One region of the Nocardiopsis sp. CA-288880 genome, then DNA from elsewhere that is predicted to be linked to it. Evidence: predicted binding sites of a transcription regulator. Region 1 holds the regulator's gene; the other holds the start of a gene.
The links. The regulator LexA, encoded in region 1, represses DNA repair genes until DNA is damaged. The targets are predictions, from matches to a motif close to TCGAACANNTGTTCGA.

Region 1 (6,932 bases):
GGTGGGTCCCCTCGTGCGGGTGGCCGTGATCGGTGCGGGCGCGGCGGTGCTGTCCGCGGCCGCCGTCGGCGGCGGGCTGTGGCTGTCCGGGAACGACCCGGACGTCCCCGAGAGCGGTGACGTGCACGCCGCGGCGACCGGCTGCGACGCCGTCACCGGCGAACTCCTCGCGGAGCGCCTGCCCGGGGCGGTCGCGCAGCCCCGGGAGCAGGGCCCCCTGGAGGGCGGCGACAACCTCGTGTGCGCGTGGTCCTCGCCCGGGGCCCCCGGCGGCGACGGGGGAGCACTGCGCGTCGACGTGTCGGCGCTCTTCACCGACGCCACGGGGGAGGAACCGGTGACCGGGGCCGACCGTGCCGCGGAGGCGTACACGGCACTGCTGCCCGTGCGCGCCGAGGAGGTGGACCTGCCGACGGGCGAGGGCGCGGTGTGGCACGGGCAGGTGCCCGGCACCGCCGAACTCGCCTTCCACAGCGACAACCTGTTCGTGCGCGTGTCCTACGCGGGCCTGGCCGGGCAGGAGCCGGTCGACCCCGAGGAGGCGGCCGACCTGGCCGCCGAGTTCGCCGGACGGATCGGGGAGTCCCTGTGAGCCCGCAGTACCCCGCCCAGCCCCCGTACGGCCCTCCTCCCGAGGTGGTGCCGTCTGCGCAGCCGCAGAGCAGGGGCTGCGCGACGGCGGGAGTGGTCGCCGCCGGCCTGGCCCTGCTCCTGCTCGCGGCCGGCGCGATCTGGTACGTCGTCACGCGGGACTCCCCGGAGACGGGCGAGTACGAGTCGGCCCCCGAGTGCGCCGCCGTCGCGACGGAGACGCTGGACGCGCTGGTGCCGGGGCACGAACTGGAGCTGGAGGAGCCGGTCGGCGGCCCGGAGGACCCGGCCGGGTCCGGGTGGCAGTGCCGCTGGGCGACCCCGCAGGGCCCGGGAGAGGCGGTCCCGGCCACGGCGATGCTGGTGATGGTGGCCGCCCCCAACCCGGGCGGGGTGACGACCGCCGCCGACAACCTGCGCGCGACCACGGAACAGCACGACACCGCCGGGCTGGACGGTGTCGGCGAGGAGGCGGTGCGCTGGACCCGCGGGGAGCCGTTCACGGTCGGCTGCGTGGGGACGCGGGTCTCCAACCTGTACCTGGAGTCCTGCTACAGCGTGGCGTCCGGCTACGACGCGACCGGGCCGGCCGACGAGGAGCGTATCGTCGCCGACGCGGAGGAGCTCGCCCTGGCCGTGGTCGGGGCCCTCCCGGAGTCGATCCCCGAGTGACGGACCGGCGCCCCCCCCCGGGCGCCCCCGAAAGCCGGGAACCCTACCAGGCAGTGTCGAGGAACTCCTCCAGCGCCGGGGCGACCCCCTCGGCGAAGGGTCTGTCCGAGTCCAGGACGGCCGCTCCGGGCTCGTCCTCGAAGGCCCGGAGGATGTGGTCGGTACCGGGCAGGTCCACGCGTTCGGCGCCGTCCAGACCCGTCATGAGCCGGTCCACGTCCTCCCGCGAGACCTGGGCGTCGTCCTCCCCCCACAGGACCAGGACCGGTGTGCCCCCGGGCAGGCCGCGACCGAGTTCGACGGGGTCGAGGCCGTCCATGAACGAGAGGAAGTCGGCGTTCCACGGCGTGTAGACGCCGAGCTGGTCGCTCTCCCGCGACGTGAGGTCGCGTCCTCCCCTGACCGCGGCCCGCCCGGCGCGCATGTCGGAGAGGAGCTGCACGGCCTCCGCCTCCTCGATCTGGCCCGCCCCCTCCGCCAGGCGGACCTGCTCGGTGACCTGGCGGTCGACGAGGTCCAGGTAGCGCGTGCCCGGAGGGGCGGCCAGCACCAGCGCGGGCGAGGGGCGCCCGGAGCCGATGAGCTCGTGGGCGCGCAGGGCGTAGAGGGCGCCCTCGCTGTGGCCGACGACGACCACGCGCCCCGGGTCCACCTCGGGCTGCGCGACGAGCTCCTCGTACGCCGCCACGACCTGCCGGTCGAAGACCTCGGGGTCCACCGGGGCGATCGTCCGGACGCCCCCGGGGCCGGTCTCCTCCCCGGTCTGCGGATCCGGGCCGCTGCCGAACTTGTCGTAGCGCAGCGAGGCCACACCGGCTTCGGCGAGTACGCGGGAGAGGTTGCGGTTGGTGTCGGCGTCGGGCCGCGCGGGCGCGTTGCCGTCGCGGTCGGTGGGACCGCTGCCGGAGATGATGAGTGCGCCGGGGACCCTCCCGGACGCGTCGTGCGGTGTGCGGAAGCTCGCGGACACCTCGTGCCCGCCGCCCTCGAAGGCGAGTTCGCGCTCGACCCCGCCGGCACCGGGGGGCTCGGCGCCGCCGGTGTCGGCCGGGGAGCAGGCGGCGGCGGACAGCAGGACTGCGAGGGCACCGCCGACCAGTGCGGCGCGCGGCCGGGCGGAGGGGGAGGAGAGTGGTGTGGACACGGTTCCAGCCTAGCGGCCCCGCCCTGCGGGCCCCCGTCGTCCACAGGCCGGCCCGCGACCGTGCGCGGGCCGGCCTGTGCCCGGGGGTCCGGGAACGTGCCGAGGATCCCGCGACCGTGCGCGGGCCGGGCGGCCCCGGCCGGTCCGGCCGCCCGCGCACGGCACGGCGCCCCCGGGCCGTCGCGGGACGGCGCCGGAGGCGCGGGGCGGTGGGGCCGGGGTCAGACGCGTCGCATGACCGCGACGACCTTGCCCAGGACGGTGGCGGCGTCCCCGTTGATCGGCTCGTAGGCATCGTTGCGCGGCATCAGCCAGACGTGGCCGTCCTCCTCGCGGCGCAGGACCTTGACGGTCGCCTCGTCGTCCAGCAGGGCCGCCACGATGTCACCGTTGTTGGCGTCCTGCTGCTGGCGGACCACGACCAGGTCGCCGTCGGTGATGGCGGCGTCGATCATCGAGTCGCCGACCACGGTGAGCATGAACAGGCGTCCCTCCCCGACCAGCTGGCGGGGCAGCGCGAGCACGTCCTCCACCGACTCCTCGGCCAGGATGGGCCCGCCGGCGGCGATGCGGCCGACCAGGGGCACGGCCGCGGCGCGCGAGGGGTCGATGTCCTCGGGGGTCACGGTCTGGCCGGAGGAGCGGCCGGGCGAGCGCAGCTCCACCGCCCGGGGCCTGTTCTGGTCCCGGTGCAGGTAGCCCTTGCGCTGGAGGACCTTGAGCTGGTGCGCCACGCTGGAAGGGCTGGAGAGGCCGACCGCTTCCCCGATTTCCCTTATGGACGGGGGGAAGCCCCGCTCGCGCACATACCGCTGGATGCAGTTCAGGACGCTCTGCTGTCGGGCGGTGAGTTTGGGGGCTTCGGGCGTGGATCCCTCCGTGTTCCCCACTGCGGTGAGAACGGCGGTGGAATCTGCGGTTCCGGGATTCTCCTCCGGCACGGCCGGGCCTCCTCGGCATTCGGTTCGGTCAGGGCCTGATTGCGTGACTGGCCACCACCGGTCCGCAACCGCGCCGACCTGGGGTCCGCGTGATGGCGAAACCAGCGTGAAATCACAGTCAACATTAGACGTTGCGCACGGTGATATCAAACAAGCGTTCGATGGTTCGGGCCATTGTCCCGCGTGTTTTCGCGGTCAATTTCCGGCCTCTACCGACGTGTGTACACGTGTTCACGTGGTGTTGTCCCCGGAATGCGCGAACACGTCTCCCCGAGGGCGGTTCCGGGGGATGTGGGACTGGTCTCCCGGATCCCGGGGGTGACGCCGGAACTCCCTCGTGGGACGTGCTTCCGGGCGCGGCGGGCCGCCGGTCGCAGCGGGCGCCGGGGGCCTCCGCCGCTATTCTTGTCGACGGAGCCGGGCGCCCCCGGGGCGGCCCGGCGTCCCCATGCCGTCCCCTCCGTCCGCCGCGGGTCCCGTCGCGTGCCCGCGCGCGGGCACGCGGGCCGACCGGGTCGCCGCTGTGCCACTTGGCCGCGTCGCGTGCCCGCGTGCGGGACACGCGGGCCGCGGAGTTGCGGGCCACCCCTCGCTGCGCCTAAGTTCGACCACAACATCTGGTGCTCTCGAGGGATGGATTGCCCAGGAGTTGTGGTTTAGTAGAGATACAGGGTGTCGATTCGGTGAGGGAAGCAGGTGAACCAGGATGCACTGTCCGTTCTGCCGCCATCCGGACACCAGGGTGATCGACAGCAGGTCCACCGACGACGGCGCGGCCATCAGGCGCCGCCGGTCCTGCCCGGTGTGCGAGCGCAGGTTCACCACGCAGGAGACCGTCCTGCTGATGGTCGCCAAGCGCTCCGGGGTCACCGAGCCCTTCAGCCGTACCAAGATCATCGCCGGTGTGCGCCGGGCCTGCCAGGGCCGCCCCGTCTCCGAGGACGCGCTCGCCAAGCTCGGCCAGCAGGTCGAGGAGGAGATCCGCGGACGCGGCGTCGCCGAGGTGCCGGCCCACGAGATCGGCCTGGCCATCCTCGGCCCGATGCGTGACCTGGACGAGGTGGCCTACCTGCACTTCGCCAGCGTCTACCGCGGTTTCGAGAGCCTCGCCGACTTCGAGGCCGAGATCGCCAGCCTGAGGCAGGACCGGGAGGACGGCGACGGCGCGGCCGGCCCCCTCCCCGAGAGCAGCACCACCAGCGGGTAGCGCCCCCGCGGCCGGGAGAGGGCCGCGGGCGGGGCGCCGCAGGGGCTGGCCGGACACCGCGGGACACGTCCTCCCGTGACCGGCCGTCCCGTATTCCAAGGACGCCGTGCACGGTTGGGCAGGCCGTGCCCACGAGGTAGGGGGAGAATCCACGATGACGGAAACCGCCAGCGGTTCGACGGGACGCAAGGGCAAGGGGAGCCGCAAGGGCCTGAAGATCAAGCGAATCTTCACGACCCCCGGGACGCACCCGTACGACTCCCTGGAGTGGGAGCGCCGCGACGTCGTCATGACCAACTGGCGTGACGGCACGGTCAACTTCGAGCAGCGCGGCGTGGAGTTCCCCGCCTCCTGGTCCATGAACGCCACCCAGATCGTGGCGAGCAAGTACTTCCGCGGAGCCGTCGGCACCCCCGAGCGCGAGTGGAGCCTCAAGCAGCTCATCGACCGCGTCGTCGGCGTCTACACCGCGACCGGCGTCGAGAACGGCTACTTCGCCGGCGACGAGGACGCGGAGATCTTCGACCACGAGCTCAAGCACGCCCTCGCCAACCAGCTGTTCAGCTTCAACTCGCCGGTGTGGTTCAACGTCGGGACGGCCTCGGCGCAGCAGGTCAGCGCGTGCTTCATCCTCTCCGTCGACGACACCATGGAGTCGATCCTCGACTGGTACAAGGAAGAGGGGATCATCTTCAAGGGCGGGTCCGGCGCGGGTGTGAACCTCTCCCGCATCCGCTCCAGCAAGGAGCTGCTGTCCTCGGGCGGCACGGCCTCCGGACCCGTGTCCTTCATGCGCGGGGCCGACGCCTCGGCCGGGACCATCAAGTCCGGCGGAGCCACCCGCCGGGCCGCCAAGATGGTCGTCCTGGACGTCGACCACCCCGACATCGAGGAGTTCGTCGAGACCAAGGCCCGCGAGGAGCACAAGATCCGCGCCCTGCGCGACGCCGGCTTCGACGTGGACCTGGGCGGCGCCGACATGTTCAGCGTCCAGTACCAGAACGCCAACAACTCCGTCCGCGTCTCCGACGCGTTCATGCGCGCCGTCGACACCGGGTCGGAGTTCGGCCTCACCTCCCGCACCACCGGCGAGGTCGTCGCCACCGTGGACGCCAAGGACCTCTTCACCCGGATGGCCAGGGCCGCCTGGGAGTGCGCCGACCCCGGCATCCAGTACGACGGCACCATCCAGGACTGGCACACCAACCCCGAGACCGGGCGGATCAGCGCCAGCAACCCGTGCAGCGAGTACCTGTCCCTGGACGACTCGTCCTGCAACCTGGCCTCGATCAACCTGCTGAAGTTCCTGCGCGAGGACGACACCTTCGACGTCGAGGGCTTCACCAGGCTCACCGAGCTGGTCATCACGGCGATGGACATCTCCATCACCTTCGCCGACTTCCCGACCGAGAAGATCGGTGAGACGACCCGCTCCTACCGCCAGCTCGGCATCGGCTACGCCAACCTGGGCGCCCTCCTCATGGCCACCGGCCACGCCTACGACTCCGACGGCGGCCGCGCCGTCGCCGCCGCCGTCACCTCGCTGATGACCGGCACCGCCTACCGCCGCAGCGCGGAGCTGGCCGGGGTGGTCGGCCCCTACGACGGCTACAAGCGCAACGAGCAGGCCCACAAGCGCGTCATGCGCAAGCACGCCGCCGCCAACGACGACCTGCGCACGGTGACCTCCCTGGAGGAGCCCGTCCACGCCGCGGCCACCCGCGAGTGGGCCGAGTGCCTCAGGGTCGGGGAGCGCAACGGCTGGCGCAACGCCCAGGCGAGCCTGCTCGCGCCCACCGGCACCATCGGCTTCATGATGGACTGCGACACCACCGGCATCGAGCCCGACTTCTCGCTGGTCAAGTTCAAGAAGCTGGTCGGCGGCGGTTCGATGCAGATCGTCAACCAGGCCATCCCGCGCGCGCTCGCGAACCTGGGCTACCAGGACGAGCAGGCCGAGGCGATCGTCGAGTACGTCGCCGGCAACGGCCACGTCGTGGACGCCCCCTCCCTGCGCCCCGAGCACTACGAGGTGTTCGACTGCGCGATGGGCCGCCGCTACATCAAGCCCATGGGCCACGTGCGGATGATGGCCGCCGTGCAGCCGTTCCTGTCCGGCGCGATCTCCAAGACGGTGAACGTGCCGGAGGACGCCACGGTCGAGGACTTCGAGCACATCTACTTCCAGGGCTGGAAGCTGGGCCTGAAGGCGCTCGCCGTCTACCGCGACAACTGCAAGGTCGGCCAGCCGCTGTCGACGGGCGCGTCGGAGGAGAAGGAGGAGGCGGAGCCCGAGGTGCGGACCGTCGAGGTGGCCCGCCCGGTCCGCCGCCGCCTGCCCAAGAAGCGTCCGAGCGAGACCACCTCGTTCTCCGTC
Region 2 (6,932 bases), 3.6 Mb from region 1:
GGCGCGCTTCCGGGTGGTGAGGGTGAGGTCGTCGAAGCGCAGGTCCCCGGCGGCCATCTCCCGGTACAGGGCCCACAGCCGTGTGAGCCGGGTGAAGGCCTCCGAGGCCTCCGCGCGACGGCTCCCGGGCGCCGGGTCGGGGTGGACCAGGCGGGCCAGGCGGCGGTACTCGGCGGTGGCGGCCGGGGGGACGGCTCCGCCGCCGACCGGCACGGGGCCGAACAGCGCGGCGGGGTCCTCGGCCAGGGAGACGGTGCGCAGGGCCGCGTCGAACGCCGCGGTGTCGTGCTGTTCCGTGCTCATCGGTCCCTCCCTTCTCGTACGTGGCGCGCGGCCCCCGGAGCGGGGACGACGGCGGGGCGGCTCCGGGGCGGGTCCCGGCGCGGTCGGGACGCCCCGGTCACTGGGCGCTCCTCAGCAGGGGCGGGTGCAGGAGCGCGGCGCCGCCGGCCCGGTACAGGCGGGCGCGGCGCCCGCCTCCGGAGCCGCCGTGCTCGGCGAGTTCCCCGGTGTCCTCCACGAACCCGGGGGTGGCGAGGATCTTGCGGTGGAAGTTGGCGGCGTGCAGGGTGCGCCCCCACACCGCCTGGTACACCTCCCGCAGCGCCGTGATGGTGAAGGCGGACGGCAGGAACGCGGTGGCCAGGGCGGTGTACTCCAGCTTGGAGCGGGCGCGTTCGACCGCGTCGGCGAGGATCCGCCCGTGGTCGAACGCGAGGTCGCGGCCGGCCCGGGAGCCCTCGCCGTGCCCGAGCTCGCTCCACGGGACCCAGGCGGCCTCCTCGGTGTCCCTGCCGCTGTGGGGGTCGGGCAGGTCGGGGGCCAGGAGCATGTGGGCGACCGAGAACACGCGCATGCGGGGGTCGCGCCCCCGCGCCCCGTAGGTGCCCAGCTGCTCCAGGTGCAGTTCGGTGGGGAGCCGGGTCTTCTCCGACAGCACGCGCAGGGCGGCGTCGGGCAGGTCGGGGTCGGCGGGGCCGTCCGGCCCGTCCTCCGCGCGGACGAACCCGCCGGGCAGCGCCCACCGGCCGCGCTGCGGGTGGGCGGCGCGCCGTGTGAGCAGTACGTGGGGGGTCCCCGTCCGCCGGGACCCGGTCTCCCCGGTCCCGGCCTCCGGGCGGATCGTGAGGGCGACGACGTCGACGGTGACCGCGGCGGGGGCGAAGGCGTGGGGGTCGTAGCCGGAGAGGAACCTGCTCTCCGGTTCGTCGTGCTCGGGCGTCCTGTCCTCGGTCACGTGCGGGTCCTCGTTATTCTCAATCTGAGTTTTTCTCTGTCTGAGAGGAACTTAGCACGCGGTCCTGCCCCCGTCCACCCCTTTTCCGCCCCCCGTGCCCGGGGCCGGGTCCTTCCGGGCGGCCGAGCGCAGGAGCAGCCATGCCGCGGCCGCGAACCAGGTCAGCCCGACCGTCAGGACGACCCGCTGTCCCAGGCCGTGGAAGCCGTGCTCCGCGGACGCCATGAAGGCCGCGAAGAGCGGCGGGACGAGGGCACCCGTGGCGCAGCAGTACGCCACCCACGCCCGCCGTCCCGGTTCGGCGGCCAGGCGCCACGCCATCGCCAGGGGCGCCGCCGTGAGGGCGGCGTGGAAGGGCAGCACGTTGACCGCGTGGACCGTCCCGGCCGGGGTGGTCGCGCCCGCCGCCCCGACCCCCGCGGGGTCGGTCGGGAACACGCCGGCGACGACCAGGCACGCCCCTGTCAGGGCGGTCAGGGCCGGCAGCGCGAGCGAGCTCCGGCCGGTGGGCGCCGCCCTCCGCACGCCGAGGGAGAAGGCCAGCAGGAGGAGGCCGGTGGCGATGAAGTTGGCCGTCTGTATCCAGCCCCTCTCCCCGAGGGCGAGTTCGCTGCCGAACCGGTGGAGCGGATCGTAGTCCGGGCGGTACGCCCCCTCGGTGAGGAGGACCGGGACGAACAGGGGGGCGGCGGCGCCGCAGGCGAGGAGTGCGCGGGTGAAGCGGTCGGCGGGGGGTGCCATGCCTGTCTCCTTATCAGTGGTAAGTCCTTATCACTGCTAAGCTACCTTAGCGGTGATAAGCTCCCTGTTCCGGAGGCAGAGCACAGAGGGCGGTGTGATGGTGGACCGGCGGACGATCGTCGAGGCGGCACTGGAGCTGCTCGACGACGAGGGGCTGGACCGGTTGACCGTCCGGCGGCTGGCCGAGCGCCTGGGCGTGAAGTCGCCGGCGCTCTACTGGCACTTCCGCGACAAGCGGGAACTCCTCGACAGGATGGCCGAGCACCTGCGCCCGCCACGGAGTCCCCCGGGGCCCGGGGAGGACTGGCGCTCCTGGTCGCTGCGCCGGGCCCGGGAGCGCCGGGCCGCGCTGATGTCCCACCGCGACGCGGCCCGGGTCGTGGCAGGCAGTCGCGCGGGGGAGGCCACCCTCGCCGACTTCGACGCCGAACTCGCCGTCCTGGTCGGCTTCGGCTTCGGTCCCGTGCGCGCCGTTCGCGCCGCGGTCCTCGTCGACCACTACGTGGTGGGCTCGGTCCTCCAGCAGCAGGCCGACGCGCAGCGCCACGCGGCCGCGGGGGAGACGCCTCCCGAGGACCTTCCCGAGGAGGCGCGGGCCGCGCTGACCGGAGCGACGCCCACCCTGGCCGCGGCGCTCGCCGGAGGAGGGGACCCCGGTGGGGACGAGGCCTTCGAGGACGGCCTGCTCATGATCGTCGACGGCATCGCTGCCGGCCTCGAACGGGACCGGACCGCCTGATCCGCAGGGAGATCGCGCGGGGCGTGGCGGTCCGGCGGGGGAGGCGACACGCCCGGGCGGACGGACGGCGGGGGTCGGCGCCCACCGCTAGCATGGTGCGAACGGACGTTCGAGGACATGCGCGAAGACGAGCGAGGGTGGGCGGAGTGCGAGTGTTGGGGATCGACCCGGGGCTGACCCGGTGCGGTGTCGGTGTCGTCGAGGGGGCCATCGGCAAGCCGCTCACCCTCCTCGGAGCCGACGCCGTCCGCACCAGTCCCGACACCGAGCTGCCCCAGAGGCTCGTCGGCATCGAGCGCGGGATCGAGGAGTGGCTGGACCGGTTCCGACCCGACGCGGTCGCCGTCGAACGGGTCTTCGCCCAGCACAACCTCAGCACGGTCATGGGCACGGCCCAGGCCAGCGGCATCGCCCTGGTGTGCGCCGCGCGCCGGGGCCTGCCCGTCGCCCTGCACACACCGAGCGAGGCCAAGGCCGCCATCACCGGCAGCGGCCGCGCCGACAAGGCGCAGGTCGGCACCATGGTGGCGCGTATCCTCGGACTCGACGGCCCTCCCAGGCCCGCGGACGCGGCGGACGCCGTCGCCCTCGCCATCTGCCACATCTGGCGCGGCGGGGCGCAGGCCCGGGTCGCCCAGGCCGCACAGGACTTCGCCCGCAAGGTGGAACTCGCCCGCCGCACCCGCGGCCGCTAGCTCCCCGCCCCCAGGAAGGAGAAGGGCACCGCCCCCCGGTGCCCGCACGAGATGATCGCGTTCCTCACCGGCCGGGTGGCCGCACGCGGCGCCGGCAGCGCCGTGATCGACGTCGGCGGGGTCGGCATGACCGTCCAGTGCACCCCCTCCGCCCTGTCCCGGCTCCACGTCGGCGAGACCGGCACCGTGTCCACCAGCCTCATCGTCCGCGAGGACTCCCTGACCCTGTTCGGGTTCGCCGACGACGACGAGAGGCACCTGTTCGAGCAGTTGCAGACCGCGTCCGGGGTCGGACCGCGACTGGCCCTGGCGATCCTCTCCGTCCACAGCCCGGCCGGCCTGCGCCAGGCCGTGGCGACCGAGGACACCGCTGCCCTGACCCGCGTGCCGGGCATCGGGAGGAAGGGCGCGCAGCGCATCGTCCTGGAGCTGGCGGGCAAGCTGGAGGCGCCCGTCCTCACCGACGGCACGCTGCCCCCCGCGGAGGGGGCCCCTGCGGGGGCGTCCGACGCCGCCCGGCGCGCGCAGGTCGTCTCCGGCCTCGTCAACCTCGGCTGGTCGGCCAAGGACGCCGAGGCCGCCGCGGCCGCCGTCACCGCCGAGTCCGCGAGCACCGACGTCGCCGTCCTGCTGCGCACCGCCCTGCGCAGGCTCAGCCGCGCCTAGGAGGAAGGCACCCCATGCACGAACCGTACGAGTCCGGCGAGGCCCACGGGGCCGCCCCGTACGAGCGCGAGGCGGTCTCCTCCGACGCCAGCCTCGACGACCGCCAGGTCGAGGGAGCCCTGCGCCCCCGCGCCCTGGACGAGTTCGTCGGGCAGGAGCGGGTGCGCGAGCAGCTCTCCCTGGTGCTCGACAGCGCACGGAGGCGCAACCGGGCCCCGGACCACATCCTCATGTCCGGCGGCCCCGGCCTGGGCAAGACCACCCTGGCCATGATCATCGCCGCCGAGATGGGCGCCCCGCTGCGCATCACGTCGGGCCCGGCCATCGAGCGCTCCGGCGACCTGGCGGCCGTCCTCTCCACCCTCCAGGAGGGCGAGGTGCTGTTCCTGGACGAGATCCACCGGATGGCCCGGCCCGCCGAGGAGATGCTCTACGTCGCGATGGAGGACTACCGGGTCGACGTCGTGGTCGGCAAGGGCCCCGGCGCGACCGCCATCCCCCTGGAGATCGCCCCGTTCACCCTGGTCGGGGCCACCACCCGGGCGGGCATGCTGCCCGCCCCGCTGCGCGACCGGTTCGGTTTCACCGCGCACATGGACTTCTACTCCCCGGACGAGCTGGAGCTGATCCTGCACCGCTCGGCGGGCCTGCTCGGGGCTCCCCTCGCGGAGGACGCGGCCCGGGAGATCGCCGGGCGCTCGCGCGGGACGCCCCGTATCGCCAACCGGCTGCTGCGCCGGGTGCGCGACTACGCCGAGGTCCGGGGGGACGGGCACCTGTCGCTGCGGACCGCCCGCGCCGCGCTCGAGCTGTACGAGGTCGACGGCCTCGGCCTGGACCGGCTGGACCGCGCCATCCTCGACGTCCTCATGCACCGCTTCCGCGGCGGCCCCGTCGGCCTGTCCACGCTCGCGGTGTCGGTGGGGGAGGAGGCGGAGACCGTGGAGGTCGTCGCCGAGCCGTTCCTCGTCCGGTCCGGCTTCCTGGCGCGCACCCCGCGCGGCCGGGTGGCCACGCCGCAGGCCTGGGCGCACATGGGCCTCACCCCGCCGCCGGACGCCGCGTTCGGCGCGGGGTCCGCCGGTCCCGCGTCCGCCGGGGCGGCCGCGCCCGGCACCGCCGCGGGAGCCGGCGCCGGGGGCGGCGCCTCCGGGGCGACGCCCTGACCGGACGGTCCGCGGCGCCTCCTGACCGGGCGGGCTGACAGGGGGCGTCGCACCGGGCACAATGGGTCCCGCGTGTGTGAAACGGGGCTGAACCGTTAACACTCCGATCTCCGGCGGTGGGGGATCGGTGACCGGCGCCACGTAAACTTTGGACGAATCAGCCGATACGGGGCAGGGCTCCGTACGTGTTGTTCGACACCGGCGGAACGAGTCGGCCGCCCCGCGCGTTGTACGTGCCGGGTGTGGTCCGGATCGTTCCGGGTTCGGGCGACACGAAGAAGGTGGCCGCCGGCAGTGCCCCACCGGCACCCGCGGACCACATGACGAAACGTCAGGAAGGACGCCCCCGTGCAGGGCCTTTACCATCTCGCCGACGCAGCAGAGCCCACGGGCGGGCTTCTCGGCATGCTCTTCCCGTTCCTGATGATCATCCTGGTCTTCTGGCTGCTGTTCTGGCGCCCGAACCAGAAGCGCCGCCAGCAGGAGGCGCAGATGCAGAGCGCGCTGGCCCCGGGCGTCGAGGTGATGACCAAGGCGGGCATCTTCGCGACCATCGTCGAGATCCACGAGCAGGACGTCCTGCTGGAGATCGCCCCCGGCACGCGGATCCGCATGCTCAAGGCCGGTGTGGGCGAGGTCATCACCCCCGCCGCGGACGACACCCCGGTCGAGGACCGTCCCGACTTCGGCGACGACGACAAGCCCAAGGGCTGAGGCCCCAGGCCCCGGCGGGGTCCACAGACTTCGGTACCGGCCCCCCTCCGGGGCCGGTACCGCCGTGTCCGGCCCGGACGCGACCGCCCCGACACCACAGCAGAAGGTTCCACCGCACATGCCCCACGACACCGCGACCGCGGACGGCGCCCCGAGCACGGAGCTCATCGAGGCGCAGATCCGCGACATCCCGGACTTCCCGCACGCCGGCATCCTGTTCAAGGACATCACGCCGCTGCTCAACCACCGGGAGGCCTTCGCGGCCGCCGTGGACGGCCTCTGCGCGCCCTACCGCGGGCTCGGGGTGGACCACGTGGTCGGGCTGGAGGCGCGCGGCTTCATCTTCGGGGCGCCGGTCGCCATGGAACTGGGCGCGGGCTTCGTCCCCGCCCGCAAAGCGGGGAAACTGCCCGCGCGGACCATCGACCAGTCCTATGATCTGGAGTACGGGACCGCGACCGTCGAGATCCACGCCGACGCGATCGTCCCGGGCAGCCGCGTGCTCATCGTCGACGACGTCCTCGCCACCGGGGGCACCGGCAGGGCCGCGGTGGACCTGGTCCGCAAGGCGGGTGGTACGGTCGTGGGATTCTCCGTCCTGATGGAGCTCTCAGCGCTCCACGGCCGCGAGAAGTTGCCCGATGTGGAGCTGCACGCCCTCCTCTCGGCCTGACCCCGAGCCGCGCCGAGCCAGGCGCCGCCGCCGCGGGAATGCGCGGCGGTTCGTCACCGTTGACGTACTCCACCACGGGGTGTGACGCGTTTGGTGACCCGGGTCACCCGTTGTCGTACCTGGTGGGGTGGGGTCGGGGGCCGAACACTAGACTGGTGGGAGAGGTACCGCGGCGACCATGTCACGACTGGCCCTGATGACACGCACGTGCACCGGTGGAGCCGGGCGGCGCTGACGGCGCCCGCGCCCCCGGGCGAATCCGCGGGAGGTAGGCATGCCAAGCGAAGTGGTTTCGACCGGG

Region 2: the regulator LexA is predicted to act here: its motif matches at 2,815-2,830, upstream of ruvC (crossover junction endodeoxyribonuclease RuvC).

Annotation. Positions count from the first base shown of each region.
Region 1 covers NZ_CP192105.1:1,615,117-1,622,048, forward strand. The annotation lists gene ACQPYD_RS07100 (hypothetical protein) at 20-592, shown strand; gene ACQPYD_RS07105 (hypothetical protein) at 637-1,263, shown strand; gene ACQPYD_RS07110 (alpha/beta hydrolase family protein) at 1,307-2,407, opposite strand; gene lexA (transcriptional repressor LexA) at 2,629-3,348, opposite strand; gene nrdR (transcriptional regulator NrdR) at 4,055-4,555, shown strand; gene ACQPYD_RS07125 (vitamin B12-dependent ribonucleotide reductase) at 4,710-6,932, shown strand, end outside.
Region 2 covers NZ_CP192105.1:5,644,991-5,651,922, reverse strand. The annotation lists gene ACQPYD_RS24480 (J domain-containing protein) at 1-303, opposite strand, end outside; gene ACQPYD_RS24475 (NUDIX hydrolase) at 401-1,237, opposite strand; gene ACQPYD_RS24470 (DUF998 domain-containing protein) at 1,289-1,978, opposite strand; gene ACQPYD_RS24465 (TetR/AcrR family transcriptional regulator C-terminal domain-containing protein) at 2,076-2,717, shown strand; gene ruvC (crossover junction endodeoxyribonuclease RuvC) at 2,864-3,412, shown strand; gene ruvA (Holliday junction branch migration protein RuvA) at 3,464-4,078, shown strand; gene ruvB (Holliday junction branch migration DNA helicase RuvB) at 4,093-5,244, shown strand; gene yajC (preprotein translocase subunit YajC) at 5,593-5,958, shown strand; gene ACQPYD_RS24440 (adenine phosphoribosyltransferase) at 6,077-6,631, shown strand.